3 regions of the Photorhabdus heterorhabditis genome follow, and region 1 is predicted to be linked to each of the others. Evidence: predicted binding sites of a transcription regulator. Region 1 holds the regulator's gene; each other region holds the start of a gene.
What was found. Region 1 encodes Fur, which represses iron uptake genes when iron is present. Its sites were predicted from a motif close to ATAATAATGAGAACNACTATCAA; they were not measured.
Positions count from the first base shown of each region.

Region 2: a site for Fur is predicted at 2,778-2,800, ahead of AM629_RS03215 (TonB-dependent hemoglobin/transferrin/lactoferrin family receptor). Genes of this name have one in related genera too.
Region 3: a site for Fur is predicted at 5,716-5,738, ahead of sodA (superoxide dismutase [Mn]). Genes of this name have one in related genera too.

Region 1 is NZ_LJCS01000008.1:51,293-62,101, forward strand. Features, by position in the region: gene nagE (N-acetylglucosamine-specific PTS transporter subunit IIBC) at 187-2,214, shown strand; gene glnS (glutamine--tRNA ligase) at 2,412-4,079, shown strand; gene AM629_RS05085 (beta-N-acetylhexosaminidase) at 4,906-7,581, shown strand; gene fur (ferric iron uptake transcriptional regulator) at 7,656-8,102, opposite strand; gene fldA (flavodoxin FldA) at 8,587-9,117, opposite strand; gene ybfE (LexA regulated protein) at 9,289-9,579, opposite strand; gene AM629_RS05110 (GlxA family transcriptional regulator) at 9,719-10,687, opposite strand.
Region 2 is NZ_LJCS01000005.1:13,564-24,372, reverse strand. Features, by position in the region: gene AM629_RS03220 (hemin-degrading factor) at 1-480, opposite strand, end outside; gene AM629_RS03215 (TonB-dependent hemoglobin/transferrin/lactoferrin family receptor) at 513-2,600, opposite strand; gene AM629_RS03210 (3-deoxy-7-phosphoheptulonate synthase) at 2,921-3,967, opposite strand; gene ppsR (posphoenolpyruvate synthetase regulatory kinase/phosphorylase PpsR) at 4,230-5,093, opposite strand; gene ppsA (phosphoenolpyruvate synthase) at 5,310-7,688, shown strand; gene ydiK (AI-2E family transporter YdiK) at 8,136-9,245, opposite strand; gene ydiJ (D-2-hydroxyglutarate dehydrogenase YdiJ) at 9,599-10,809, shown strand, end outside.
Region 3 is NZ_LJCS01000025.1:1,433-12,241, reverse strand. Features, by position in the region: gene AM629_RS10455 (phosphoglycolate phosphatase) at 1-277, shown strand, start outside; gene trpS (tryptophan--tRNA ligase) at 282-1,319, shown strand; gene AM629_RS10445 (autotransporter outer membrane beta-barrel domain-containing protein) at 1,589-3,568, opposite strand; gene yiiM (6-hydroxyaminopurine reductase) at 4,222-4,893, opposite strand; gene sodA (superoxide dismutase [Mn]) at 5,013-5,639, opposite strand; gene acs (acetate--CoA ligase) at 6,014-7,969, shown strand; gene AM629_RS10425 (DUF485 domain-containing protein) at 8,035-8,346, shown strand; gene actP (cation/acetate symporter ActP) at 8,343-9,992, shown strand; gene AM629_RS10415 (phosphoethanolamine transferase) at 10,215-10,809, shown strand, end outside.

The sequences.
Region 1 (10,809 bases):
TGTGTTAGCGAGCATTTTGACCATATTTATGGATAATATAGTGACTATCATCACATTTTGTTATTAATTAATTTGCGACGAAAAATAAATCTCCTACACTGAAAATTGTAGAATAAATATTCTTATTGATTAATTTTATAAGCGGTAAAAAAACTCCAATAATTGAAGATAATAAGGGGGAGTAATGTGAACATTCTGAATTATTTGCAAAGGGTGGGCCGGGCATTGATGGTGCCGGTTGCTACATTACCTGCTGCTGCAATACTAATGGGGATAGGTTACTGGATCGACCCGCTAGGGTGGGGAGCTGATAATGCATTGGCGGCTTTGCTGATTAAATCGGGTGAAGCCATTATTAAGAATATGCCATCGTTGTTTGCTATTGGTGTCGCTTATGGTATGTCCAAAGACAAGGATGGTGCGGCAGCCCTGACAGGTTTTGTCGGTTTTTTAGTGTTAACTACGCTTTGTTCTCCGGCAGCGGTATCTCTGATCTTGGGTATTCCGATTGACGATGTACCAAAAGCCTTTAGTAAAATTGATAACCAATTTGTTGGCATTTTGGTTGGTGTGATATCTGCTGAGTTGTATAACCGCTTTAGTAGTGTTGAACTGCCGAAAGCGTTGTCATTCTTCAGTGGCCGCCGTTTGGTCCCGATCCTTACCTCTTTCCTAATGATTTTGGTTGCTTTTATCCTGATGTATGTATGGCCGGTGGTTTATAATGCATTGGTAACTTTTGGCGAAAGTATTAAAGATCTCGGTGCTACAGGTGCTGGTATCTATGCCTTCTTCAACCGTTTGCTTATTCCTGTTGGCCTGCATCATGCACTGAACTCTGTATTCTGGTTTGATGTTGCTGGTATTAACGATATTCCTAACTTCCTTGGTGGTCAGAAATCCATTGTAGATGGCTCTGCAATTGTGGGTATTACTGGTCGTTATCAGGCTGGTTTCTTCCCCGTTATGATGTTTGGTTTGCCTGGTGCTGCATTAGCGATGTATCACTGTGCACGTCCTGAAAATAGAGTCAAAGTTGCTGGTATTATGATAGCGGGTTCATTTGCTGCGTTTTTCACGGGTATTACTGAACCTTTGGAATTCGCTTTCATGTTTGTTGCCCCGGTGCTTTATGTGTTGCATGCGATCTTGACAGGTATTTCTGTGTTTATCGCAGCGACGATGCAGTGGATTGCTGGTTTTGGTTTCAGTGCTGGTTTAGTGGATATGGTGCTATCTTCCCGTAACCCACTAGCGACACATTGGTACATGCTGATCCCGCAAGGTTTGGTTTTCTTCTTCCTGTACTATTCTGTATTTAGATTTACTATTAAGAAATTCAACCTGATGACTCCAGGTCGTGAACTGGCCGCCGATGGTGAAACAGATGGCTATGATGTTGATGTGAACGAAAATGGTAAAGTAGCAGCGGGTGATATCCATAAGGAAGCTCATCAATATGTTGCAGCAATTGGTGGTTCAGATAATTTGGTGGGTATCGATGCTTGTATTACTCGTTTACGTCTATCTGTAAAAAATGCTGATCAAGTCAATGACAGTTTGGTCAAACACCTTGGTGCTTCCGGTATTATTCGTCTGAATAAACAAAGTGTACAAATTATTGTTGGTACTCGAGCAGAATTGATTGCTAGTGCCATGCGTGATGTTTTGGCAAAGGGGCCGATAGCGGCTGTGACTGAAAATCATCAACCTGAGGCAATATTAAAAAAGAAGAAAGTTGAAAATAAAGGTGAGGTTTTCCTAACTCTGGTTGCGCCAGTCAGTGGTCAGCTAATTGATTTGAAAGAAGTTCCTGATGAAGCTTTTTCTAGCAAAATTGTCGGTGATGGAATTGCTATCAAGCCAACATCGAATATTGTGCTTGCACCAGTGTCTGGCACGATTGTGAAAATTTTCGATACCAATCATGCTTTCTGTATTGAAACTGAGGAAGGTGTGGAATTGATTGTCCATTTGGGTATTGATACGATTTCTCTAAATGGTAAAGGTTTTAAACGATTGGTGAATGAAGGCGCAATCGTGAAAGTTGGGGAGCCTGTACTGAATTTGGATCTTGATTATCTGAATGCTAATGCTAAATCTATGATTAGTCCGGTTATTGTCAGTAATATTGGTGATTATATCGGTGTTAATATTCTGGCAAAAGGTCCGGTAGAAGCTGGAAAGACAAAGTTGTTTGATATACTGAGATAAACAACAAATAGATTTTTAAGCGTTATTAAAAAACTTTCAATAAAGTGAATAATGGGGAGAGTTCCAATCTTCCCATTTTTCGTTTCAATTTTGCTCTGAATCGCGATTTTGCATGAACAAACGGTTGTTTCTCATCACTGCTTGTTGGATTATAGGCGGTTATGTGACGTGTTTTTGGCATTATTGAGGTAAAAACAATGAGTGAGGCAGATGCCCGCCCGACGAACTTTATTCGTCAGATTATTGACGAAGATTTGGCAATTGGTAAACATACATCCGTACATACCCGTTTCCCCCCTGAGCCAAATGGCTATCTGCATATTGGTCATGCGAAATCTATCTGTCTGAACTTTGGCATTGCAAAGGATTACCAGGGGCAGTGCAATTTGCGTTTTGACGATACCAACCCAGTTAAAGAAGATGTTGAGTATGTCGATTCTATTAAAAATGACGTTCAGTGGTTAGGTTTTGAGTGGAGTGGTGATATTCGTTACTCTTCCAATTATTTTGATACGTTGTATCAGTATGCGATTGAATTGATCAATAAAGGTCTGGCTTATGTTGATGAATTGAGTCCGGAAGATATCCGTGAATATCGTGGTACGTTGAAAGAGCCAGGTAAAAACAGCCCGTATCGTGACCGCAGTATTGAAGAAAATCTGGCTCTGTTTGAAAAAATGCGCGCCGGTGAGTTTGGCGAAGGCAAAGCTTGCTTACGTGCCAAAATTGACATGGCGTCACCCTTTATTGTGATGCGTGATCCGGTTCTGTATCGTATTAAATTTGCAGAGCATCATCAGTCCGGTAATAAATGGTGCATCTATCCGATGTATGATTTTACTCACTGTATTTCTGATGCGCTGGAAGGTATTACACATTCGCTGTGTACGCTGGAATTTCAGGATAACCGTCGCCTGTACGATTGGGTGCTGGATAATATCACAATTGATTGTCATCCGCGTCAGTATGAATTCTCGCGTCTGAATCTTGAATACACTGTTATGTCCAAGCGTAAATTGAATCTGCTGGTGACTGACAAGATTGTTGAAGGTTGGGATGACCCACGTATGCCAACTATCTCAGGATTGCGTCGTCGTGGTTATACGGCTTCTTCCATTCGTGAATTCTGCCGTCGTATCGGTGTCACCAAGCAGGACAATAATGTGGAAATGGCCGCATTGGAATCCTGTATTCGGGATGATCTGAATGAAAATGCACCTCGCGCTATGGCTGTTCTCGATCCAGTTAAATTGGTGATCGAAAATAGGCCAGAAGGAGGGCAGATTCTGAGTATGCCTAATCATCCGAATAAACCAGAGATGGGTAGCCGTGAAGTGCCATTTAGCAGTGAGATCTATATTGATCGGGCAGATTTCCGTGAAGAAGCGAATCGTCAATATAAGCGTTTGGTATTAGGTAAAGAAGTTCGTTTGCGTAATGCCTATATCATCAAAGCAGAACGTGTTGAAAAAGATGCCGACGGCAATATCACGACAATCTATTGCAGTTACGATGAGCAGACTTTGAATAAAGACCCGGCAGACGGACGTAAAGTGAAAGGTGTTATTCATTGGGTTAGTGCTACTCATGCTGTTCCTGCTGAATTCCGCTTGTATGATCGTCTGTTCAGTGTGCCAAACCCAGGCGCAGAAGATGATTTTCTGGCGGCTATTAACCCTGAATCGCTGGTAATTCGTCAGGGATTTGTGGAGCCAGGTTTAGCTGATGCCAGGTCAGAAGAGACTTATCAGTTTGAGCGTGAAGGTTATTTCTGTGCTGATAGCGGCCACTCTAGTGCAGAACATTTGGTATTTAACCGTACCGTTGGCCTGCGTGATACTTGGGCAAAAATTTCTCAGGATTAATTAGATTCTGGTGTATTTAAAAAGCGTGACAATTTAATTGTTACGCTTTTTTATTTTATAAATTTTATCTTATTCTTGATTTTATAGTTTATTATCCATCATTATAATAGATTAAATAAGTTGAAGTTAATGAATTTTTGCTAAAAAATTATCATTGATAAATAATTATTAATTTATTTTTGTTGGAAAGTATTTATATTGAAAAAGCTATTTTTTAATGTGGTTGTTATATTATTAAATTTTCCGTGTTGTATGATTTTTTATTTTAATATCAATTTCATATATAGTTTTAATTGTGTTTTTATTAATGTGTTCTTTGTCATGTTATGCAAAAAAAAACATTTTTTATTATTGATAATTCATGATGAGAAAAATAATCTGTATATATGTTTATTAAATAGTTTTAAGTTTTTTTCAGTTGGGATTTTATTTCACATTTTTTTGCATGATTGGTTTTATACCCAATAGATTTCAAATTGCAGCGCGGCGGCAAGGGAGCGAATCCCCGAGAGCATAGATAACTATGTGACCGGGGTGAGTGAGTGCAGCCAACAAAGCAGCAACTTGAAAGATGAAGGGTATAGTTAAAAAGGAATTAATTTTATGGTCAAGTATGGTGTCTAAATTGGATTACGCTATGCATGACAATCACATGGATATTTCCAGATTGTGATAGTGGTTTCAGCAATATTTTCCGAATGAAAGAGAGATTCAATTCAACATCATCATGCCATTTACTATCTTCTAATAGGGTCCCTTGTCGCTGCTTTAGCGTTTCTGGGCGGTGGCTTACCTTACACAACTTTTGCGTTTGAAAGAGGTAACAATGAAGAAATTTAAATTGCGTACACTAGCAGCATTAACTGCAACTGTTGGACTTATGGGGTCTGCATATGCCACGGATGCAGCGCAGCAGTTGGTTGATTCACTGAGTCAATTAAAAGTTAATTATAAGGTTATTGATAATCAGGCAGGAAGTCATGGTGTTAATTGTGCTGTACTGGGGGCAGATTGGGCCGCTTGTAACCGAGTAGATATTACTTTAACAAATGGTAATCAGGCGATTAACTCTTCTGACTGGGCGATTTATTTCCATAGTATTCGCCAGGTTCTGGACGTAGATAATGAGCAGTTCAAAATCACGCGCATCACTGGTGACTTACATAAACTGGAACCAACTGAGAAATTCACCGGTATTAAAGCTAATCAGCAGATAAAACTGCCTATTACTGGAGAATACTGGCAAATTTATAGCACTGATTTTCTGCCCCGTTGGTATGCAACGTCAGGTGATGCAAAACCTAAAGTACTTGTTAATACGGATACGGAAGATTTGAGAGAATTTTTATCTGCTTTCACTGGTGATCAGTGGAAACGTATAAAAACAGATAACAATATTCTGATGACCCCTGAGAATCGTTATGCCAAGAATTTACAGGTCCAAAAAATAGGATCAGAAAATCTGCGTGGGCAAATTATTCCGACACCAAGAGAGATTCAAATTTATGCACAGGATGCCGATTTATCGAGAGGTGTCAGGCTGGAACTAGGTGGTTTGAATGACGAGGCGGTTATTCTTGTCAGAAAACGTTTTACTGATCAGGGAATTAAATTAGAGAATGGTGGCTATCTGGTTGCGACGCAGATTGTTTCTTCAGATTTTACTGACGATTGGAAGGTTAAAGGTGCTTACCGACTGAATGTTACCCAGAATGGCGCCCAGATTGTTGCTTTTGACCAATCTGGTGTGTTTTACGGTCTTCAGTCTTTGTTGTCATTGATTCCTACTGATGATAGCAGGAAGATTGCGACTCTGACGGTAAAAGATGCTCCACGTTTTGAGTATCGTGGTGCTCTCTTGGATGTGGGACGTAATTTCCACAGTAAGCAGGCTGTTTTGCGTTTACTTGACCAAATGGCAAGTTACAAGCTGAATAAATTCCATTTCCATCTGTCTGATGATGAAGGCTGGCGTCTTGAAATCCCAGGATTGCCAGAGTTGACAGAAGTGGGTAGTCAGCGTTGTCATGATTTGAGTGAAACCAAATGCTTGTTACCACAACTGGGTTCTGGCCCTGATAACAACAACATGGGTAGCGGATTCTTCAGTCGTCAGGACTACATTGATATTCTGAAATATGCCAAAGCCCGTTATATTGAAGTTATTCCTGAAATTGATATGCCGGCTCATGCCCGTGCCGCAGTGGTTTCTATGGAAGCTCGCTATAACAAGTTGATGGCTCAGGGGAATGTAAAAGGGGCGAATGAATATCGCTTGCTGGACCCAACTGATACGACCCGGGCAACATCCGTTCAACTCTATGATCGTCGTAGTTATTTAAACCCATGTATGGATTCTTCAAAACGATTTGTTGAGAAAATCATTAGTGAAGTTGCTGCTATGCATAGAACAGCTGGCTTACCATTGGAAACCTGGCATTTCGGCGGTGATGAAGCGAAGAATATCCGTTTGGGAGATGGTTTTCAGGATAAAAATGGTCCTATAGAACCGGGTAAAGGTATCATCGATAAGAGTATAGAAGATAAGCCATGGGCTAAATCTCAAGTTTGCCAGAAGATGGTAGAACAAGGCATTGTGAAAGATGTTGAGCATCTTGCTAGTTATTTCGCAATTGAAGTAAGTAAGATTGTGAATGCCAATGGTATCGACAGGATGCAGGCGTGGCAGGATGGATTAAAGCATGCTACTAGCGTTAAAGATTTTGCAACCAAACGCGTTGGTGTAAATTTCTGGGATGCTCTCTACTGGGGTGGTTTTGATTCAATCAATGATTGGGCGAATAAAGGATATGAAGTGATCGTATCCAACCCAGATTATGTCTATTTGGATATGCCATATGAAGTGCATCCGCAGGAGCGGGGATATTATTGGGCCACCCGTTTTAATGATGAAGCCAAGATTTTTAGTTTTGCGCCAAATAATATGCCGCAAAATGCTGAAACTTCCGTTGACCGTGATGGTAATGTCTTTAGTGCGAAAAGTGATAAACCATGGCCGGGCGCTTATGGGCTTTCAGGTCAGGGATGGAGTGAAACAGTCCGAACTGATGAGCAGATGGAATATATGCTTTTTCCGCGTTTGTTACCGCTGGCAGAGCGGGCGTGGCACCGTGCTGGTTGGGAACAAGATTATGTTCCAGGCAAGGAATATAAGAAAGGTGAAACATATAGAGTCGATATTGATGCACTTAACCGTGACTGGACACGGTTCGCTAACCTGATAGGGCAACGCGAACTTGTCAAACTGGATAGAGCAGGTATTGCTTACCGCTTACCGGTTCCAGGGGCCAAAGTAAAATACGGTGTTCTGAGGGCCAATATTGCTCTGCCGGGGCTGGTAATCCAGTATTCAACTGATGGCGGTAATAGTTGGAAAATTTATGACAATCATAAACGCCCGAAGGTGAAAGGTGATGTGTTAATCCGTTCTGTTAGCCCAGATGGTAAACGTTACAGCCGGATTGATAATGTAAAGGCATGATTATGTGATATCAAGTAAGAAGGGAACCCTGATGGGTTCCTTTCTATGATAAAAGTTAGCGGATCAGGAGTGAATTACTTCTCGTCATGTGCACTACTATCTTCGCGGCAATTACCAGCAGAACAGTGACCATATAGGTAAAGGCTGTGGTTTGAGAGTTTAATCCCATAACGTTCAGCAATATTCTTCTGGCGTTTTTCGATATATTTGTCACTGAATTCAATGACTCTACCACAATCCAAGCAGATTAAATGGTCGTGATGATGTTGTTGAGTGAGTTCAAAAACCGATTTGCCACCTTCGAAATTATGACGGGTGACAATCCCGGCGTCATCAAACTGATTCAACACGCGATAGACAGTAGCAAGGCCAATCTCTTCACTGTTATCAATCAGTTTCTTGTAGAGATCTTCCGCACTGACGTGGTGGTATTCAGGATCTTGTAATACTTCCAGTATTTTCAGACGAGGAAGTGTTACTTTAAGTCCAGCATCTTTTAATGCCTTATTGTTGTCGGTCATGCGGATTCAGTCCTGTTACTCAGTAAAGTGAAAGTAGCGATACTTCAAAAAGTACCAGTTAGTTATCAGATTATGATTATAGGCATGGCTAATGAAAATGAAAACCACGTTAACCATAACTATCATTACACATTTTGCCAGAATAATCATTTGTAAAACGCTGGAATAGCTTTACCGTCTATACCCTTCATCTTTCAAGATGCTGCTTTGTTGGATGCGTTCACTTGCCGCCGCCCTGCAACTTGAAATCTATTGGGTCTATTCTATTCGGTCATTTTATTTGCCATTCTTCATCATAAAAAGCGAATCTGGGCAGTGTTGTGTTCTGGCAAAAGCGATAGCTTTTGATAGAACTGCACGCGGCTCGCAGGGTGAGAAAAGCAATGTGCCCCAATACGCGTGTACACTCCAAATTTTGCACGCTGTCCGTGTTCACCATTGATAAGAATGGTTAGCACCAATAAACGCCTACTGAGGTAGGCGATTATTCTCCAAGAATTTCTGACAAACTCATCTCTTCACGGATCTGTTTGGTCCAGGAATTGACTCGTTCGTCTGTTAACTCTGGTTGGCGGTCTTCATCGATAGCAAGTCCGATGAAGTGGTTATCATCAGCCAGACCTTTTGATTCCTCGAAGTGATAACCTTCGGTTGGCCAGTGACCGACGATGATGGCTCCGCGAGGTTCAATAATGTCACGGATAGTTCCCATGGCATCACAGAAATACTCTGCGTAATCCTCTTGATCACCACAACCAAAAAGGGCGACCAATTTCCCGTCAAAATTGATCTCTTCCAGAGTCGGGAAGAAATCATCCCAGTCACACTGTGCTTCACCGTAGTACCAGGTAGGGATGCCTAGCAGCAGAATATCGAACTGTTCGATATCTTCTTTGCTGCTTTTGGCAATATCATGGACTTCAGCAACGTCAGAACCCAGAATTTTCTGGATCTTTTTGGCAATATTTTCTGTATTGCCAGTATCGCTGCCAAAGAATATACCTATAATTGCCATGAAATGATATAACCTCTTGTTTTATCTGTGTATTTCTGTTTGAGATATACGTATATAAAATGTCGAAATCAGCAGAAAGTTTCTGATTGCATTAATAAAAAAATAAAGCCCTATTTTGACCAAACAGCAAGGACAATTCTGTCAAATTTGTGTGGTGCTGTGCTTTCAATACTATGATGCAGTGATGTCACTTTCTGCTAGCTGGGCTAGCAGAATTTGCTCAATGAGTTCACTGCGGCTGATATTGCGTTGTTGTGCAAGAAAGTTCAGTGCATCTACTGCGTCAGCATTTATTTTCAGCTCCACACGACGCAAGCCTCGTACCTTATCACGGCGAAGCTGATTACGTTTATTGACTTTAAGCTGTTCATCCCTGGAAAGTGGGTTGGTTTTTGGGCGCCCCGGTCTGCGTTCATTTGCGAACAAATCCAGAGTGGTGCGGTCCATTTGTTCTTTTGCCATAAATTCAATTAATAAAGGGCGTATACCATAAAATATAGCACGCCATGATACCCCAGCTTCCAATGTATCGCTACTGCCTGACAAAGATAAAAAGCAGTGTAATTGTTTATCTGCAAAAGATTGTCAATGAGTACCCGCTTTAGCGGTACTGGTATTTTCTACGGTATTCTATCGGTGTTAACCCATTAAGTTTCTTAAATAACTCTCTAAAATAGCGAGTATCTTCATAGCCAACTTCATGACTAATCTCTTCTATGGTTTTATTTGATTTTTCTAACCGGCATTTCGCCAGAGATAACCGGATTTGCTGGATATATTGAATCGGTGTCTGGCCGGTCGCGGTTTTAAAACGTCGCTTCATTTGCCTTTCGCACAGGTGAATTTTGTTTGCTAAATCGCCAACAGATAATATGTCTGATGGGGAGGAATGCATCCAATCCTGTAGCTTGTGGATTAGCGTGTCTGAATGTTGGCGGTAGGGTACAAAACTTGCCAGAGTATGTGGAGGAGCGCCTTCCATATCACCAAATATTAGTTGGCTACAGGTTTCTCTGGTATTTTGACCATATATCTGCTCGACAATGTGCATCATTACATCATTGTATTCATAGGTACCGGAAGTACAGAAAATATTGTTATCGCTGGTGACTTTTATTTCCGAATGTAACTGCACTTGCGGAAACATATCCTTAAATAAGTTGGTAAGCAGCCAGTGTGTGGTGGCTTTGCGATTATTGAGCAAATTAGCTTTAGCCAGGACAAAGGAGCCAGAGCAAATAGAAACAATAGGAATATTTTTTTCTTCCATCATTTGAAGCCAATCTAAGGTTTCCTGGGTACAAGAATCCAAGTTGTTGTAGGGGATTCCAATTGAACCAACGAGCACAATATCTGTTTGTTTAATTTCTCCGATAAGTTTATTGGGTTTTAACCGTACTCCTCCCAGCCCAACAGCATCTTGATTATCCGGTGTGACGATATTTATTTCTGGCTCTGGTGCTCCGGCTAAATGAGCGGCAGTGGTTAGGATTTCTATCGGGCCGGTAATAGAAGTCAGAGATCCTCCTGAAAATACTAAAGCGCTTAAAGAAACTGGATTCCTGTCCATAAGAATTCTCCAACTTAAAAATTAAGAGGTATAAAGGTATTTGATTTACCTAATATATTAATAACTGACTGTTACAATTTAAATAATTTAGTTACATTCTATTGTTTTTTGAAACAAATAGT
Region 2 (10,809 bases), on a different contig from region 1:
TTCTGTCTGGTATTTTTCGATCAGTGCTTCCCAGGCTGCCATATCAGTATTACTTGTGGCATAAACTTTATGTAGAGCATCACCTTGATGATCAAAAAACTGGATGCTGTGGCGCATACCATTTTTCGCTGGTTCAACCAGATAAAATACACTGCCCCAATGATTAAAAAATATCCGTAAATCGAGTTCACGAGGATTTAGGATTAGCCCGGCATGGCTGCTGAAACGTGTATTTTCATACCGGCCAATTTGTTCATGAACGGCAAAATCATTGCGGGTAATTGCTTTAGTTTCGCCAACAACAGCCAGCTCCTCCAGCAAAGTGGGGGCATCAATGTCAAGACGTTTGGCATCTACACCAACACGGCTGTGCAATAACTCACCTTCACTGACATTCAGATAAGCAGCCAGATCGCGGGCATATTTGGCTTTGTTATCAGCTTTGGCTTGTAGGTAACGCTCATAAAGTGATGAATTCACAGTTTAACTCCTTAAAAATACAGTGCATTAAATTACCACTGGTAACTGACCAATAGTTTGGCATTGCGGCCATCCTGCGGTATTCCCTGTGGTGAGTAGTATTCTTTATCAAAGGCGTTGCCTAGAACTGCCGTAGTGGTCACACCTTTTAACATTCCTTCGCCTTGATAACTGACATAAAAGTCATTAATCCCATAGCCGGCTTGTTGTTTGGGATCGTTACCTTTGTCGTCTTTGCCTTTGAAATCAGTATGATTTGTGAATTGACTTACCCAGCCTACAGAAAAACTGGTCTGTGCAATGGGGATATCCAATATGCTGGTAATAGTATCTGGGCTAAGGTTATTAAGAGAATAACCGCTCTTTTCATCTTTACCTTCAGTGCGGTTGTAAGCCAGTTCCCAGGAGAATAGATTGGATTCATAGTTCATAGAGATATCCCAACCCCAGATTTTGGCACTGGGTACATTAGTAGATGTTGTGTTCAGGTATATTGGATCACCTGATGGTAATTTAACTATCTCACCTGATTTTTTCTTAAGCGGGTTAATAAGCTCTAACTTAATATAATCTTTAGCTTTGGTATCAAAATAGCTGGCTTTGAATTTCAGTTCATCATTTTCTGCTAACAGGTTACCGAAACGTAGTCCAAAACCAGATTCCCATGTTGTGTTACTTTCTGGACGGAGATTAGGGTTAGGTATCCAGTCGTTATTCATTCCTGGACCCATTGGGTAGTGCCTAGAATCGTTATACATTTCTTTCATTGTCGGCGCTCGGAAAGCCTGAGCGTAAGAGGTAAATAGCATTGACCAATCAGTTGGTGTGATACTGATAGCACCTTTGGAAGACCATTTATCTGCGCTAACATCCTTATATTTAGAATTGGTTCCTTTATAATTGTCGTAGCGAGTACCGGCGATAATAGATACTGGCAGGTCGCGTAAGGTTATTTCATCTTGTACCCAACCGGAATAAAAGCGGATATCGGCATCTGGGAAGCTATCTGTGTTGCCCCCAGGGGTTTGTTTCTGTTGGTAAGTTTCACCACCGTAAGTAAATTGATGCGCTAATGGGCTGTCTGTCCACAGGCGGGAGCGGTTTTCCAGTTTTACGCCATAGGTTTTCTGCTCGCGGCCTTCGAACCCTTTTTCTTTAGTGCGGACATCAATCGTGACATCTGAATAATAAAGATCAGCCTTGGCATTTAACCAGTCATATTCTGATGGATTTAACTGGTAGCTGAGTTGGGCATCACGCTGAGCTGTTGTTCGGTCAGCCCACGAGTTAGGCCGGTCATTTTTCCCGATGAGCGTTTGTGGATTTTTAGGTTGATTAGCTTCATTACGGTAATAGCGTAACTGGCTGCTTAGGGACTGGTTTTCATCAATTTTCCAACTACCTTTCGCTATTAGGTTACTGATAAATTCATCGTTATCAGCCGTCAAACCATTGCTATGGCGGATATTACCTGCATCACGCGTACTGAATGCAAATAAGCCATCCAGAGATTCTGTTTTGCCGAAAGTTGCACCGCCAAAACCCATGCTATGGTCACCGGTTGCACCGCGGGCAAAAACGCGGAATCCATGATCTTGACCTGTTTGCAGAAGATCTGCCGCATCTACAGTTTGATAAGCGATAACACCGCCTAAAGCACCACTGCCGTAGAGCAGAGCTGAAGGACCGCGTACAACTTCGACTTGTTTAATTAATGCTGGGTCCAGGAACGTACCATTAATATGACCGGTATCTGTACCTTGACGGATACCATCAATCAATGTCAAAACGCCTTGTGGGCCATAACCACGCAGGCTAACATCTTGTCCGTTAGCACGGTTTGTACCAGCTATATTAATGCCGGGTATTTTTCTGATGAGATCGTTGGCATTACCAGCTGTCTGACTTTGTGCTGATTTATTATTTATCACTGTCACCATCATGGGTGCTTCGAAACTATCCCTTTCATTACCCGTTGCATAAACCGTTATCACATCGTGGGATGATTTATCGCTTTCGGAATCGGGCGATTTTGTTGCTGCATAAACAGTCGGAATACTACTGATAATTGCCAGGCTTAGTACTGATAATTTAAGTGTTGATTTCGCAGATTGAGACATCAGACGAATCCCTATAATAATATTTTGTGATTTATGGATATAGCTAGCTGCCCTGATACATGTTCTGGGGGCTGGCTGGGTTGTCTTTATATTTAGTTAATATTAGTTTATCGGTTTTAGTTTGGCGAAATTAGTGGAATTTTCAGTCATAGATCCGATTAGAGAATACCAACTATTATCATATTGAGAATCATTATCGTTATATGGGGGGATGACTTCAAGTAATATTTTTAACGTTCAGGATCAATATATTAATGCAATTTATTAATGTATTGTCAGTTAGCCTTTTATAAATCAAAAAGGCTAACTCAGGAAAAGATTCAGAAGCGAGAATTCACTGCTTTGGCAAGAATTTCAATAAGTTGTTCTGTATCTTTCCAGCTCAGGCAAGGATCTGTGATAGATTGACCATAATTCAGTGGTTGTCCAGGAATGATTTTTTGAGAACCTTCAACCAGAAAGCTTTCAGCCATCACACCGACAATCGCCGTAGAGCCATTCTGGATCTGTTGACCTACCTCTTTTGCTACATCCAGTTGGCGTTTGTGTGTTTTTTGACAATTGCCATGGCTAAAATCGACGACTAAATGCTCTGGTAAATCAAATTCACGTAGTTGATCACAAGTTGAGGCAATATCTCCGGCACTGTAATTGGGTTGTTTACCTCCACGCATAATGATATGACCGTGTGGATTGCCTTCGGTTTGATAGATAGTCATTTGACCATGCTTATCCGGTGATAAGAATGTATGACTGGCATTGGCTGCCCGGATGGCATCTATTGCGATACGAGTGTTACCATCAGTTCCGTTTTTAAAACCAATCGGGCAGGAGAGTGCTGATGCCATTTCCCGGTGAATCTGACTTTCAGTTGTTCTGGCACCGATGGCTCCCCAGCTAATCAGATCAGCAATATATTGGCTGGTCACGATATCAAGAAATTCAGTTGCAGTGGGTAAACCCAACTCATTGACGTCAACCAATAATTTCCTGGCTAGGGTAATACCACGATTAACCTGACAGGAGCCGTCGAGGTTTGGATCTGAAATAAGACCTTTCCAGCCCACGACTGTGCGTGGTTTCTCAAAATAAGTACGCATAACAATTTCTAGTCTATGCTGGTATTTTTCACGTAATGTATTCAGTCGATGAGCATAATCTAAAGCAGCATCAATATCATGAATAGAACAGGGACCGACGATAACCATAAGCCGTGGGTCATTACCCGATAAAATGGCTTCAATACGTTTTCGTGACGTTGTCACATTATTGGCGATTTTTTCGGATACAGAAAATTGAATCGTAAGAGCTTGAGGTGTTACCAGACTATCGACGTGATGAGTCCTTAAACCATCTGTTCTGGACATATATTTTCTCAATGTTTGTTTCACACTAGCGTTTATACTTTTCATCTTTCAAGCTGCTGCTTTGTTGGCTACGTTCACTTACCCCAGTCACATCGTTATCTATGCTCCTGAGGATGCGTTCATTTGCCGCCGCGCTGCAAATTGAAATCTATTGGGTATATATGGATAATTGAAATTACAATAAACGAAAATGACTAAATCGAACAAACAATATAGTTAGTCATATGATAAGTTTTTTTCAATTATTCATATTGATATGTTCTTAAAACATTCGGCGTTTTAGCTTCATTATGTCAATTATTTTGGTCGAGATTTCTTCAACAGAATAATTGGTGGTATTAAGATAATTAATCTTATTCTTACGGAATAAAGCTTCAACTTCAGAAATTTCTATTCTACATTGCCTTAATGATGCATAACGGCTATTTTCTCGGCGTTCTTCCCTAATAGCGGCCAGTCGTTCAGGGCTTATAGTTAAACCGAATAACTTATGCTGAAATTGTTTTAATGTTGCAGGTAGTTGCAAATTATCCATATCGTCCGCAGTAAAAGGATAATTTGCCGCCTGGATACCAAATTGCATGGCTAAATAGAGGCTGGTAGGGGTTTTTCCACAGCGAGATACGCCTAGTAGAATAACCTGCGCTTGGTCAAGATTGCGTAAAGAGATACCATCATCATGTGCCAGAGCATAATCAATAGCGGCTATGCGTGCATCATACTGGCTGAGATTCTGCTCCGTCAGACCATGGGTGCGGTTAAGTTCAGGTTTTGGTTCCAATCCGGTTTCTTTCTGTAATGGAGCGACTAGTGTTTGGACAATATCCTGACAAAATCCTTCACTACTGGTAATAATATTTTTCACTCCAGAAGAGATAATAGAATAGAAAACTAAAGGTCTTATACGCGTATCTTGATATATTTGGTTTATTTGTTGCTTTATTTCTTTTGCGCGATCTTCACTTGCAACAAAAGGGAGCGTGTGTGAGGTTACTTTAATAGGAAATTGCGATAATACTGCATGACCCAATACTTCTGCGGTAATTGCTGTTCCATCGGAAATAAAGAAAACGGTGCGTTCAACATTGTTATTTTCTCCTGATATTTCTAGTCTGGATTTTGTCATGATATTTATAGTGGCCTTTTGTCTTTGTAAATTGTTCAGTTAAGCGAAGCTGGATATCGGTTTTTTACAGATTATACCTGCAAAAAAATAATATTGTTTGGTTGATCGATTCACCTTTCTATGTGTGTCAAAACATTGTGTTAGTCTATTTACGACTGCTAAGTACAGTACCCATTTTCCAACTTGTACCCCATGAATGTTAAAAGGATTGTTTTAATGCCCAATAATGACCTCACCCCGTGTAATGTGCTTTGGTATAACCAATTAGGTATGCATGATGTTGACCGGGTGGGTGGTAAAAACGCCTCCCTGGGAGAAATGATCACGAATCTGTCAGAATTGGGGGTTTCTGTCCCGAATGGTTTTGCTACGACAGCACGGGCATTTAATGATTTTCTGGAACAAAGCGGCGTCAATCAGCGTATTTATAATTTACTGGATGAAACCGATGTTGATGATGTAAATCAACTGGTTAAAGCGGGGGCACAAATTCGCCAATGGGTGATAGATACGCCATTTACTCCGCAGTTGGAAAAAGATATCCAAGATGCTTATCAACAATTGTCCGACGGGGAGCCAGAAGCCTCTTTTGCTGTACGTTCTTCTGCAACTGCTGAAGATATGCCAGATGCTTCTTTTGCTGGTCAGCAGGAAACTTTTTTGAACGTACAAGGTATTGATGCTGTGATGATTGCTATTAAGCATGTATTTGCTTCATTGTTTAATGATCGTGCCATTTCCTATCGTGTCCATCAGGGCTATGACCATCGAGGGGTTGCTCTGTCAGCGGGTATACAACGTATGGTTCGTTCTGATCTCGCCTCGTCTGGTGTGATGTTCACTATTGATACTGAATCAGGATTTGATCAGGTTGTATTTATTACCTCGGCTTACGGCTTGGGTGAAATGGTTGTTCAGGGGGCAGTAAACCCGGATGAATTCTATGTTCATAAGCCAACGCTGAATAAAGGTAAGCCAGCAATTGTTCGCCGCAATCTTGGCTCTAAAAAGCTGCATATGATCTACGCTGATAATAAAGAGCATGGTAAGCAAGTACGTATCGAAGATGTGCCAGAATCACAACGCAATCGTTTCTCTTTAACTGATGAAGAAGTCGAAATGCTGGCTCGTCAGGCGTTGTTGATTGAAAAACATTATGGTCGTCCAATGGATATTGAATGGGCCAAAGATGGTCATAATGGCAAGTTATACATTGTTCAGGCTCGCCCTGAGACTGTCCGCTCAAACCAGCAGGTTATGGAACGTTACCAACTGAATGAACGAGGTCAGGTATTAGTGGAAGGACGTGCCATAGGTCATCGTATTGGTTCAGGTATAGTAAAAGTTATCCATAACTTAAATGAAATGGAGCGTATCCAACCGGGTGATGTTTTAGTCACTGATATGACTGATCCGGATTGGGAACCTATTATGAAAAAGGCGGCTGCAATTGTAACTAATCGTGGTGGCCGCACCTGCCACGCGGCAATTATTGCTCGCGAGTTGGGAATACCGGCAGTTGTTGGATGTGGTGATGCAACAGAACGTTTGAAAGAAAATCAGCAGGTGACGGTTTCCTGTGCGGAAGGTGATACCGGTTTTGTTTATCAGAATCAATTGGATTTCACGGTGCAAAGCTCTCAGGTAGATCAATTACCTGAGCTTGATGTGAAAATTATGTTGAACGTTGGTAACCCAGACCGTGCATTTGATTTTGCCCGTTTACCGAATGAAGGTGTAGGTCTTGCTCGTTTGGAGTTTATTATTAACCGGATGATTGGTGTTCATCCCCGCGCATTATTGGAATTTGATCAGCAAACCCCGGAATTACAGCAAGAGATAAAATCTCTGATGGCGGGTTATGACAATCCGGTTGAATTTTATGTTGGGCGCCTGACTGAAGGGATCGCTACTCTGGCGGCTGCATTTTGGCCGAAACGGGTTATTGTTCGTCTGTCTGACTTTAAATCCAATGAATATGCTAACTTGGTTGGTGGCGACATTTATGAACCTGATGAAGAGAATCCTATGCTGGGGTTCCGTGGCGCGGGACGTTATGTTTCTGACAATTTCCGTAATTGTTTTGCATTAGAATGTGAAGCGGTTAAACGTGTACGTAATGATATGGGGCTGACAAACGTTGAAATTATGATCCCATTTGTGCGTACTGTCGCTCAGGCTGAAGCTGTTGTTACTGAGCTGGCATTGCAAGGATTAAGGCGTGGTGAAAATGGATTGAAAGTCATTATGATGTGCGAGATCCCGTCCAACGCAATTCTGGCAGAACAGTTCCTTGAACACTTTGATGGTTTCTCTATTGGTTCTAACGATATGACTCAACTTACTCTTGGCTTAGACCGGGATTCCGGTGTGGTATCTGAACTATTTGATGAACGTAATGATGCGGTTAAGGCTATGCTTTCGTTAGCTATTCAGGCGGCCAAGCGTCAAAACAAATATGTGGGAATTTGTGGTCAAGGGCCTTCAGACCATCAGGACTTTGCGCACTGGTTGATGAAAGAGGGGATTGATAGCTTGTCATTAAATCCAGATACTGTTGTAAAAACTTGGTTAGGATTAGCTAAAGAGAGTTAACTGCGAATAATACACAGTTGAGTTTGGAAGCCCGTCAAAATAATGGCGGGTTTCTTTAATGGTTAGAGCAACGGATGACATTATTTTGGCGAAGGACGAAAATAGTAAAAAAAAGCCTATCGTGGGCTCGATAGGCAAAGACTACACACAGCAATATAAGCGTTCCTAATTACTAGAACCATCAAAAGGAGAAATAAACGTCTCGTTCATAGCCCGTCCATACTAATTTAATTGAATAGTTTATTCATTAAGAATAGTCCTAATTTGCGTATTATTTATGGGAAAAAATGGCGTTATTTAACCTTTTTTTAACATTTATTTGACAATATTTATGTTTAATAAACGCGTATTTCAGATGAATGATTAGATATATCTGTATAAAGCTATAATTTAGCGAAAGCGTTAATCCTCTTTCGCTAAATGTGGCAAAATTAATTGTCGGAAAAATTATTCTGAGAATTTTTTTTCCAGATATTTTTCAGTTTCAGTCAAATCATTTTTAGGTTCTGGGATTTCATTCATCCATGCAATTAATAAACGATAGGCAACGGCCAACACAACGGGTCCGATAAATAGACCGATCATACCGAATGAGAGTATTCCGCCAATAACACCGGTTAATATCAGGGCCATAGGCAAATCGGCGCCCAGACGGATTAAAAATGGACGAAGAAATCCATCCATTGTTGTGACTACACAGCTCCAGACCAATAGCGCGGTGCCCCAAGCTGTATCACCTGTCCAGTAAAGCCAGGCAACAGCAGGAACTAAAATCAGCAATGGACCGATCTGGGCAACACAACAGACAAACATAAGTACTGTCAGCAATGTAGCATAAGGAATACCCGCAACAGCTAAGCCGATACCACCGATAATAGCTTGAACCAGAGCAGTAACGACCACACCAAGCGCTACAGCACGGATAGACTGTGCTGCCAACAAGATAGCGGCATCTCCACGTTTATCTGCCAGGCGAACGGCAAAATGGCGAATACTCATCGTTACTTGCTCACCTTTCAAATATAGCAGCACACTGAATAGCACCATTAAAGCAAGATGAAAAACGAAGCGTCCGGCATTTGCCGCTTGAGTAAAGAACCAGGTTGCAGCCTCTCCGACATAGGGCTGGACTCTGGCAATCAGAACATTTCCACCATCAGTAATCAGTGAGTTCCAGCCACTGTACAGCTTATCGCCAACTAAAGGGATGTTATTCAGCCAGGTCATGGCCGGCATTTGGAAATTAGCAGGGGATTTAGCCCACTGAATTAATGGTGCGCTGTTTTCCAACAAGCTACTGACCAGCAATGCGATAGGGATCACAAATAACAAGATTAGCAATAATGTCATAATGGTGACAGCAAGCCAGCGTTTACCCCATAAGCCATTTTGTAGTTTTTCCAGTAAAGGCCAAGTGGCGATAACAACCATTCCTGCCCAGACAAAACCAAGGATAAACGGTTTCATCACCCAGAAACTGGTAACGATTAAGAGTGAAATAAAGATTAAGGTAAACAATAACTTTGGTAGATCATAGTGCGATTGTGATTTGTCCATAAGTTAATTTCTCTAAACGATTCAGTGGCGATAAAGATAATGAATAAATAAGATGTTATCTATACCTGTTATCTTTCAGGTTGCCTCTTTGTTGGCGGCACTCACTCACCCCAGTCACAAAGTTCGTTGTGCTTCCGGGGATTCGCTCCCTTGCCATCGCGATGCATCTTGAAATCCATAGGGTATATAGGTTACTCAAAATAGGTGAATATTATGATAAGGTAAACGCTTGCCTTCTCAGATAAGTGAGTTAACTGTGATTAATCGTTAAGGCTGACTAAGGCATCGAACTCAAAGAAGGGTAGTATAAATAAAGCAATGTGGACACTCATTTTACAAGGATCAAAACGATAATGATCCCACGCATATCACAAGCACCTCACGTCAGTGGGTTGGCACAGGAATTCTTGGATACATTAAAAGAACAAGGATTTACCGGAGATACTGCAAGCAGTTATGCAGATCGTCTGACAATGGCGACAGATAACAGTATCTATCAACTATTACCACAGGCTGTTGTTTTCCCTCGATCCGGAGCAGATGTGGTTTTGCTGGCCCGTATCGCAGGTGAAAAAAAATATCATGATTTAACATTTACTCCGCGTGGAGGCGGGACAGGTACAAACGGCCAAGCTCTTAATAGTGGTATCGTGGTAGATATGTCCCGTTATATGAATCGCATCCTTGAAATTAACCCAGAACAGGGCTGGGTTAGAGTAGAAGCCGGAGTGATTAAAGATCAGCTGAACCAATATTTGCGTCCATATGGTTATTTCTTTTCACCAGAACTTTCAACCAGTAACCGCGCGACATTGGGGGGAATGATTAATACTGATGCGTCCGGTCAGGGTTCGTTGGTATATGGTAAAACTTCTGATCATGTTCTTGGTTTACGGGCAGTTTTGTTGGGTGGAGAGCGACTTGATACTCGCTCTATGGACATAGCGCTGGCGGAATCGATTGCGCAAGAAGATTCTGTTACTGGCCGTATTTATGACACGGTGCTTAACCGTTGCCGTGAACAACGTGAACTTATCGTTGAAAAATTTCCTAAGCTTAATCGTTTTCTGACAGGTTATGATTTGCGCCATGTTTTCAGTGACGATATGCAGAAGTTTGATTTAGGCCGCATCCTGACCGGTTCAGAAGGAACTCTGGCTTTTATTACGGAAGCCGTTCTGGATATTACACCGTTGCCGAAAGTCAGGCGGTTGGTAAACGTAAAATATGATTCATTTGATTCTGCGTTGCGTAATGCGGCTTTTATGGTGAATGCAAAGGCTTTATCGGTTGAAACTGTAGATTCCAAGGTGTTGAATTTAGCGCGTGAGGATATCGTCTGGCATTCAGTAAAAGAGTTGATTACAGATGTGCCTGGCAAGGATATGCAGGGGTTGAATATTGTTGAATTCAGTGGTGATGACCAACAATTAATAGATCAGCAAGTCACAACCCTCTGCCAGCGTCTTGATGAACTTATGAATGACAAGCAGGCGGGTGTCATTGGTTATCAAATTTGTCGGGAATTAGATGATATTGAGCGTATTTATGTGATGCGCAAGAA
Region 3 (10,809 bases), on a different contig from region 1:
AGGTGGTGACGATGTTAAAGAGAAAAAGCCACACCCAGCACCTATTTATCTAACAATGGGCACATTCGGACTACGTAAGGAAGAATTGCTCTTTGTCGGTGATTCTCGTAATGATATTTTAGCGGCGCAAGCGGCAGGTTGCCCTTGTGTTGGTTTAACCTATGGATATAACTACGGTGAATCTATTGAATTAAGCAATCCAGACTACCTATTAACGAATTTCTCGGATCTGCTATCCACAATTGGACTCCCATCTTTGAAACTTCAGGAAGCATAATAAAATGAGTGAACCCACTGTATCTGAAAAACCAAACTCCCAAAAACCTATTGTATTCAGCGGCGCACAACCTTCCGGTGAATTAACCATCGGTAACTATATGGGGGCGTTACGTCAGTGGGTTAAAATGCAGGATGATTATGACTGCATCTATTGCATCGTCGACCAACATGCAATCACTGTCCGCCAAGACCCAAAAGAATTGAGAAAACGCACTCTGGATACATTGGCACTCTACCTGGCTTGTGGTATTGATCCGAAGAAAAGCACCATTTTTGTTCAGTCCCATGTACCACAACATGCTCAATTAAGCTGGGTTCTGAACTGCTATACCTATTTCGGTGAACTCAGCCGTATGACTCAGTTCAAAGACAAATCAGCTCGTCATGCCGAAAACATTAACGCAGGTCTGTTTGATTATCCAGTACTGATGGCTGCGGATATTTTGGTATATCAAACAAACCAAGTTCCGGTAGGTATTGATCAGAAACAGCACCTTGAACTGAGTCGTGATATCGCTCAGCGATTTAACGCTATCTATGGCGATATATTCACTGTACCAGAGCCATTTATCCCAACAGGTGGCGCTCGTGTTATGGCTCTGCAAGACCCAGAAAAGAAAATGTCCAAGTCAGACGATAACCGCAATAATGTTATCGCCCTGTTGGAAGATCCAAAATCAGCTGCTAAAAAGATCAAGCGTGCAGTTACAGATTCGGAAGAACCCCCTCGCGTTCGTTACAATCTGGAACAAAAACCAGGTGTTTCTAACTTATTGGATATCTTAGCAGGCGTTACTGGTAAAACCATTCCTGAACTGGAAGCTGAATTTGAAGGCCAAATGTATGGTCATTTAAAAAGTGCTGTAGCTGATGCAGTTTCCGGTATGTTGACTGAATTACAGGAGCGTTTCTATCATTTCCGCAATGATGAGGCTCTACTGAATAAAATCATGGCAGAAGGTGCAGCCAAGGCAAAAGCCCGTGCCCAAATTACACTAGATAAAGTGTATGAAGCTATTGGCTTTATAGCCCACCCTTGATAGAGATAAATGTGCACGTTTACCACGTGCACATTTCAAGCTGCCGATAAACCCATTTAAAAACAAGATGTATCTTCTTAGAGGTTCCACGCTCAAACCGCCGAAAATTCCGTCTGGCCTGTAATTGGAATTCCAGATCAGAGCACTCAAAATCTTTGTTCTCTCCTGTTGTTTGTTAAAAACGCCCTGAGAGGCATCAGGACGTTTTTACAGCGGGTGTTAGGATTAATGTGAATCCCGGTGAAGACAACTCCTGGCATTCACCTGTTTTAAAAACTGACTCTGAATCCCGCTGTTGCATAGATCGGAGTTTCTACCTTGTTACCTTTCTGATAGTTAACTTCAGTATAAACCGATGCGTTACCTCCCACGTCTGCAGTTACACCGAGACCATACTTACCGACGTTGCCAGAATAGTTACTGTCGAATGAAACGTTGTTGATTTCTATCTCATTATTCTTGATAAACTCACGGGATACTGCGGTTTTCGCGTAAGGTCTGACGCTGTGTTCCGCAATACTGAATTCACTTTCCAGCAACGTACCAACCTCACCCCGTAAACTGTTGGCCGCATGGACATTTGCTTCCATGCCATTATCCAGTGAGTAGTCAGCCTTTCCTGTACGGGAATAAGCTACTTTACCGTAAGGTGTCAGACTGAACGCATCCGTTAACTTGATGGAATATCCTGCCTCCGTTGATGCGGTGATCGTATTCTGGCTATAATTTCCTTTGACGCTGTTACCGCTGTTCATGTTTGTACGTACCTCATTGCTGAGGTGGTTCGCTTTCAACAGAGTGTCCATGTATAAACCAGAATTATCGAACCATGTGGTGTAAACCCCACCACCATAACTTCGGATATTTCCATTATTTGTATTGTCTGATTTGATGTTGCTCTTGCTGTAAGATGTAAAAACGCCAAGCAATAAAGTTCCGTTACTAAATTCTGTTTTTTTATCTGCACCGAGCTGCATACCGTTTAAATTTGAATGGAACGCGCTGTAACGTTTGTCGTTCAGGCGAGAATTATCACTCAGATAACGAGTCCATACTCCTATACTTCCATCATTGCGGCGCAAATCGCCCATTCTTTGGCGCAGGGTGCTGGTTTCCGTTTCGAGGATATACCATGGAGCCGTTGCCATGTTAATGACTGCACATGCGCTGTTACTCAGTACAGGATGTGGAACAACAGATGGTGTTAAAGGTGCGCTATTGTTTCCTAGTAGTGTATCTGTATTTGTATCAGATGGCGTATTCGTCTCCTGTGGTGCCAATTCCCCTAGTTTTCCGCCCACCAGGTACCATTCAGTATGTCCGTTCTCTGTTTTGTTATGCAGTTTGTATTGCCAGACACCTGCTTCGACAATCCCGCCATTATTCAGTAAATTAAAGTGCGCATCACCGCTGTTGATATAGACCAACTGGACGTTTTTTGGATTAACGACTTCCCGACCGCTATCATTTACCTGTAAACCAAACTTACCGGAAGCACGTTCTGATACATATATTTTGTCGCTAAGGCCATCAGCCAGACTGGTAGTCAGATAAAAATTACCTTCGCCGGAGAGATTTTTTAACTCGAGACGGTTAAACTGCACACCGGAAGCATATGCTTCCATTTTTAATTTACTACCAAGTTGCATTGTCAGATTATCAATGCGAGTCACCAGTACAGGGCCAGGTTTTTCAGGTAGTGGAGCATCCCCATCTTCACCGTCGCCCGTCCATGCTGAGGCAATATCCGCAACTCCAGCAAGTGTCAGGTTTTCGATATAGACATTTCCTGCGGGAACCGGGGAGTTAACGGAAACGTTGGTAAAATACATGTCATTATTATCAATGGATAATTCAGCATCTTTGCCAATAAATAACTGCCCGAATGAGACTGAACCCGCACCCATATCGATTCTTCCGCGACCATTGACAGTCGTGTTCTGGATAACGGGATTACCCAGAGTATTGTTATAGCCAAATTGGCTCATCTGAATATGAGAGTTGTCTTCAACCACCGTATCGGTGGCCTGACTATCCCCTTGTATTCTGAAGATAGTATCGCCTGTAATCTTAATCCCTTGTGTTTTTGTCTGGTTATCTAAGGTGAGATCAGCGTCATTATAAGTAGTATTAGGTTTGATTTGTTCATTATCTAACCTATCCCAACTCCATGCGGTATTAGACAAGCCGATAAGAAATGAAGCGATTCCGATTGATATTGCGCTTTTCTTATAATTATTAACTTTCATAAAGTTACATCCCTATAGAATCTAAAGAGTTATTACCAAATCTGGTGTATGAGACTTTCAGATAATGCTCTGATGTTTCATTCACCCCTGTTCACCGTCATCAAATGGCACATTGTTGGCCGCTGAGGTCAGCAAATAAGTCTTCATCAAAGCTTAATCCCGGCGATCAGCCTATCGATATCGATAGGCATATTTCCGCTTTGTAGTAAACTGATTAAATAATCGGCCCCGAAAAATACGGGGAGGGAAAACACCGAATGAATTATTTAAGAGAATACGAACATGTTTACTTCCCGATTAACGATTTTACACCTGTTATGTGAATATACCCCTGATAAAAAAATCATTAATCACTTATTTTTATCTTTATTGATTAAAGCTTTTACCCTGTTTTTTCATGACAAGCCTCCCCCCTTGCTTCTAAATACCATGAAAAACGATAGTCCACATGATCTAACCTGAGCAAGTCAGGCTCTGTGAAATAAATAAAAAGCGCTAAATCACAAAGTTAAACCATTTGGTAGTAACAAAATTCGATGAAAAGGTATTTAAAACTGCCAGTACAAATTTTTTTATTGATGAAAATCTGGTGGTAACAGTCGAGATGCCAAAAGTCAGCAATCAATGTGCACGTTTACCACGTGCACATTTTATTATTTCCCAAACAACCTGCGATTAAAATCTTCAATCTTTCCAAACCTTACCCTTTTTTGCATAGTAAAGCTCCAACTGGCAGAAAGCGCGGCTGCGCTCATTAAACGCCGATACTGCTCTTCATCAAATGGCATATTAAAAGCAATAGCTATCGCTTCTTTAACTGAAACATCGCTATTACGAGAAACAAGAACAAGAGGCTCATCCGGGCTGATATTTCCCGAAGCAATGACTCTATAAAGCCAGCCACAACGGCCACTCTCCTGCATAATGACAGAAAAATTGCTGATACCGGAATGAGAATTGAGTTTATAACAAGGTGAACGAGGCTGAGTTACCTGAATCATTGCCTCTCCCCAACTGAAAATATCACCTATACAAACATTTTCTTCAGTCAGCCCAATTGTAGAAATATTTTCACCAAATTCCGGCGCAATAAAAAAATCTTCCTGCTCTGGAAATTGACGTTTCCAGAAATCATAGTGTTCTCGAGGATAATGACAAAGCGCCCGATCAGTGCCTCCGTGGAAACGAGTTTCAGCCTGTTCATCACCTTCTAATCCGAGACAAGTCAGATGCAAGCGGCCATCAACCATCCGTTTGTTAATTGCACTGGCAGACAGTTTTTCTGATATTTCAATTTTGCCTGTATATACCTGCGGATAATGCATAATTCACTTTCCTTAAATTGAAATCAGCCCGGCATCATCATAAACCAATACCTTAGCCAATAAAAATGCCGGCAGTAATATCAGCCGGCATAGCAGAAAAGAGAAAATGGGTTAGAAAGTTATTTCACTTTTGCCTGATAGCGGTCTGCTGCTTCATCCCAGTTAACAACATGCCAGAACGCTTTGATGTAGTCAGGACGACGGTTTTGATACTGCAAGTAATAAGCATGTTCCCAAACATCCAGACCAATAATCGGATAGCCAGATGCACCAGAAATAGCTTCACCCATTAATGGGCTGTCTTGATTAGCAGTAGAAACAACCGCCAGTTTACCATCATCTTTCAGTACCAGCCACGCCCAACCAGAACCAAAACGGGTAGCTGCCGCCTGCTCAAATTTTTCTTTAAAAACATCAACACTACCGAAATCACGTTCAATAGCTTCTTTCAATGGGCCTTTCAGCGTTGTTTCTAATTTCAGTCCCTTCCAAAACAGACTGTGGTTAGAATGACCACCAGCATTGTTACGTACAAAAGTACGTTTATCCGCTGGTATCTTATCTAATTGCTGGATCAAATCATCAATATCAAGCTTTGCTAGCTCAGGGAAAGCCTCCAGAGCACTATTGGTATTATTAACGTAAGTCTGATGATGCTTGGTATGATGAATTTCCATCGTCTGCTTATCAAAATGAGGTTCCAGAGCGTCATAAGAATAAGGAAGAGAAGGTAATGAATAGCTCATATCATGTACTCCAGTCATATAAGAATGATTCCAAGTCCACATCTCTGTGAACAACATGATCATTATAGTTAATTAAATATTATTGGAAATGATTATCAAAACCATAGTCTCACTATGGTTTTATCATGCAACTGTGTTTCAGTGACTTATCAGCCAATTTATCTATATTTAACATTATCATTGGATTAGGATTTTAAATTACTATTTTTGCTTAGCGATTAAACCTAAATAAACCTGCCACACTAAATGACAATATTGTGAAAAATATTCTTTTTATTGCGTGATCTTCCGCGCAAAAAAAAAACAAAAATTCTCTTTACACTTTAGTTAACTTTGTTTTGACATAATATTAACATTCGCAAGGAGAATATAATATGACCCAAATAATGAAATATCCCATTCCTGCTACCATTGCAGAACATACCCTGATGAATAAACAACAATATCAGCAAAACTACCAATTATCACTGCAAGATCCCGAAAGGTTCTGGGGTGAAAACGGTAAAATCGTTGACTGGATTAAACCCTACACCAAAGTAAAGAATACCTCTTTTGATCCCGGACATATCAATATCCGCTGGTTTGAAGATGGAACACTAAATCTAAGCGCAAACTGTCTCGATCGTCATTTAAAAGAGCGTGGAGATCAAACCGCTATTATTTGGGAAGGCGATGATCCAACAGAATCCAAAACTGTAACCTATCGTGAACTACATCATGATGTATGCCAGTTTTCTAATGCATTGAAAAATATAGGTATTAAAAAAGGCGATGTTGTTGCTATTTATATGCCGATGGTGCCAGAAGCTGCCGTTGCTATGTTGGCATGTGCCCGTATTGGTGCTATCCACTCTGTTATTTTCGCAGGTTTTTCTCCTGATGCAGTATCTGGACGTATTATTGATTCAAATACCAAACTGGTCATTACCGCCGATGAGGGTTTGAGAGCAGGACGTGCCATTCCTCTAAAAAAGAATGTTGATGATGCATTAAGTAACACAGCTGTTGTCAATGTATCCAATGTGATTGTTTTCAAACGCACGGGAAATATTGGTAACTGGCATTCTGGTCGAGACCTTTGGTGGCACGAATTAACAGCAGGCGTTAGTGCTGACTGTCCAGTTGAAGAAATGAATGCAGAAGACCCTCTATTTATTCTCTATACCTCCGGCTCTACAGGTAAACCTAAAGGCGTGTTGCACACGACCGGGGGCTACCTTGTATATGCATCCCTAACATTTAAATATGTATTTGACTATCATCCGGGTGAAATCTATTGGTGCACAGCAGATGTCGGTTGGGTTACTGGGCATAGTTATCTTCTCTATGGGCCACTTTCCTGTGGTGCTATTACTCTGATGTTTGAAGGTGTACCAAACTATCCTTCAGCTAACCGTTTAAGTCAGGTTATTGACAAACATCAGGTTAATATCCTGTATACAGCGCCAACAGCGATTCGTGCCCTGATGGCAGAGGGAGATAAAGCCATTGAAGGAACGAAACGTACTTCCCTACGTATTATGGGATCAGTTGGTGAACCTATTAACCCAGAAGCATGGGAATGGTATTACCAGAAAATTGGTAATAAAAAATGCCCGATTGTTGATACCTGGTGGCAGACAGAAACCGGTGGCTTCATGATAACGCCACTACCAGGAGCAACCGAACTAAAAGCAGGTTCCGCAACTTTACCTTTTTTCGGTGTTCAACCAGCACTGGTTGACAATCTTGGTGAGCCATTAGAAGGTGCTTGTGAAGGAAATCTGGTTATTACTGATTCCTGGCCAGGACAAGCACGTTCACTGTTCGGCGATCATGATCGTTTCGAACAAACCTATTTTTCCACCTTTAAGGGCATGTACTTTAGTGGTGATGGCGCACGCCGTGATGAAGATGGCTATTATTGGATCACTGGCCGTGTTGATGATGTGTTGAATATCTCTGGTCATCGTCTAGGTACTGCTGAAATTGAATCTGCTTTAGTTTCTCATCCCAAAATTGCAGAAGCCGCTGTCGTAGGTGTCCCACATAACATCAAAGGGCAAGCAATTTATGCCTACGTCACGTTAATTCACGGCGAGGAACCTTCTCCAGAATTATATACCGAAGTCCGTAATTGGGTACGTAAAGAAATCGGCCCAATCGCTACACCAGATATCCTGCACTGGACAGATTCCTTACCAAAAACTCGTTCAGGAAAAATTATGCGCCGCATCCTGCGCAAAATTGCCTCCGGCGATATTAGTAACTTGGGAGATACTTCAACACTGGCAGATCCAGGAGTAGTAGAAAAACTATTGGAAGAAAAACAAACAATGAGTATTTCGTGACAGACAATGCCGCCACAAGGCGGCAGTAATCAATTAATATAATAAATATAAGAGGATATACTCTAATGAATGACGCCATTTACCAAGGGATTGAAAATAACCCTCGTTTCAAAGAATTAGTTAAAAAACGAGGCCGTTTTGCATGGTTGCTATCAATAATTACATTGGTTCTGTATGTCAGCTTTATTTTCATCATTGCATTTGCACCCGAGTGGCTAGGTACTCCCCTTTACACAGGCTCCCATATTACCCGTGGGATACCAGTTGGCATTGGCTTAATTGTTATTTCATTCATCTTAACCGGCCTATATGTAATCAGAGCTAATAGTGAGTTTGATTCCCTTACCTCACAAATTCTCAGTGAGGTAAAAAAATGAAAAAATTTTTGCTGATAGTCATACTACTATTTTCTAATCTCACTTGGGCCAACGCAATCTCTGGGAACGTAGAAAGGCAACCGGTCAACATTCAAGCCATTATTATGTTCATCCTGTTCGTTGGCTTCACACTCTATATCACTTACTGGGCTTCAAAAAGAACACGCTCCCGCACCGATTATTACACCGCAGGCGGACGTATTACTGGATTCCAAAACGGAATGGCAATTGCAGGTGATTTTATGTCCGCAGCATCATTCCTTGGAATTTCCGCCCTAGTCTATACATCTGGTTACGATGGACTGATTTACTCTATAGGCTTCCTGATTGGCTGGCCCATTATTCTGTTTCTGATTGCCGAGCGATTAAGAAACCTTGGACGTTATACTTTTGCAGATGTTGCTTCTTACCGGTTACAGCAACGTCCAATCCGTACATTATCTGCAATTGGCTCACTGGTTGTTGTTGCTCTTTATCTTATCGCTCAAATGGTTGGAGCAGGTAAGCTTATCGAATTACTTTTTGGTCTGGATTACCACATTGCAGTCGTATTGGTTGGCATCCTAATGGTGTTTTATGTTCTGTTTGGCGGAATGTTGGCTACTACTTGGGTGCAAATTATCAAAGCCATTCTATTGCTGGCTGGCGCCACCTTTATGGCTCTTATGGTCATGAAAGCAGTCAACTTCAATTTCAACACACTGTTCAAAGAAGCTGTTGCCGTTCATTCAAAGGGAGAAGCTATCATGAGTCCTGGAGGATTAGTTTCTGATCCGATCTCTGCACTCTCTCTGGGCCTTGCGTTGATGTTTGGTACTGCTGGCTTACCTCATATTATTATGCGCTTCTTTACCGTAAATGATGCCAAAGAAGCACGGAAAAGTGTTTTTTATGCTACTGGTTTCATAGGCTATTTTTACATTCTGACTTTTATCATCGGCTTCGGCGCTATTTTACTCGTTAGCCCAAACCTTTCATTCAAAGATGCCACAGGTGCTCTTATCGGTGGTACTAACATGGCGGCAGTTCACCTTGCTAGTGCAGTTGGAGGTAATTTATTCCTTGGCTTTATCTCCGCAGTAGCTTTTGCCACTATTCTAGCCGTTGTAGCTGGTCTGACACTGGCTGGTGCATCAGCTGTATCACATGACTTGTACGCAAATGTCATTAAACACGGTAAAGTCAATGAACGAGATGAATTAAATGTATCAAAAATTACTGTTGTGATACTTGGGTTTGTCGCAATCGGATTAGGTATTTTATTTGAGAATCAGAACATCGCCTTCATGGTTGGATTGGCATTTTCTATTGCTGCAAGCTGTAATTTTCCAATCATTCTGTTGTCTATGTACTGGCGTAAACTTACAACCCGAGGTGCATTAACCGGAGGGTGGCTTGGGTTAATCACAGCTGTGGTTCTGATGATTCTCGGTCCAACAATTTGGGTTAGCATTCTCGGCCATGAAAAACCAATTTATCCTTACGAGTATCCAGCACTATTCTCAATGATTGTCGCTTTCACTGGTTCATGGCTATTTTCCATTACCGATAATTCACTACAAGGTATACAAGAAAGAGAACAATTTAGAAATCAGTTTATTCGATCACAAACAGGGCTTGGTATCGCTCAAGGAAAAACACACTAATACGATTTTATACCCAACCTCTCCTTCGGGAGAGGTTGTTTTATTAAGAAGCATTCCAAATTCAGAGCTATTTCACAAATTAAGCTCTTGTTTTATTCTTAGGTTAATGATTAACTTTTTATTTCAATTCGCTACCTAACATTATTAACCAATATGCGAAATAAATGGTCTATTCTTATTGTCTTCGTCCTCGCTATATTGCCAATAATTTTCATTGGCAATATGACTAATGAGTATAAGTTAAAAATAGTATTATTGGGTTTCTTGCTAGCAGGTACTAACGCTTTTTTCTATCATTTAAAATATTTTAAACCTTTAGTTGTACTTACCTCTTTATTATGGTCGATCAATACATCCACATCATTTTTTTTCTCCAACGAACACCAGATAAGTTTTTCCTCAACTATTGCAAATACTTTTATCAATACGAATAGCAATGAAGCTGTAGGTATGTTGTCTTACAATAAATACTATGTATTCTTCTTTATTTTCATGCTGTTAATATATTTCTTATCTATTCGATGGCTCTCAAAAAATATAGATAACCGATTACTTAAATCCAGTGTATGGGCTTTGTTCTTTGCCTGCCTATTAGTACCTATTGATTATTATATTTCAGGAAAAAAACATTCCGGGAAAATTATTTTGTCAGAACACTTTTTAATGGGAACACCATTCTATAACTCATCAGCAATGGTAAGGGCAATATACGAAAATCAACAAATCAGGAAAATCGGATCTGTTAGAGTAAATTTCAATTATATACAAGAAGACAAGGATATTGATCTTTATATATTACTGATAGGAGAATCAGCAA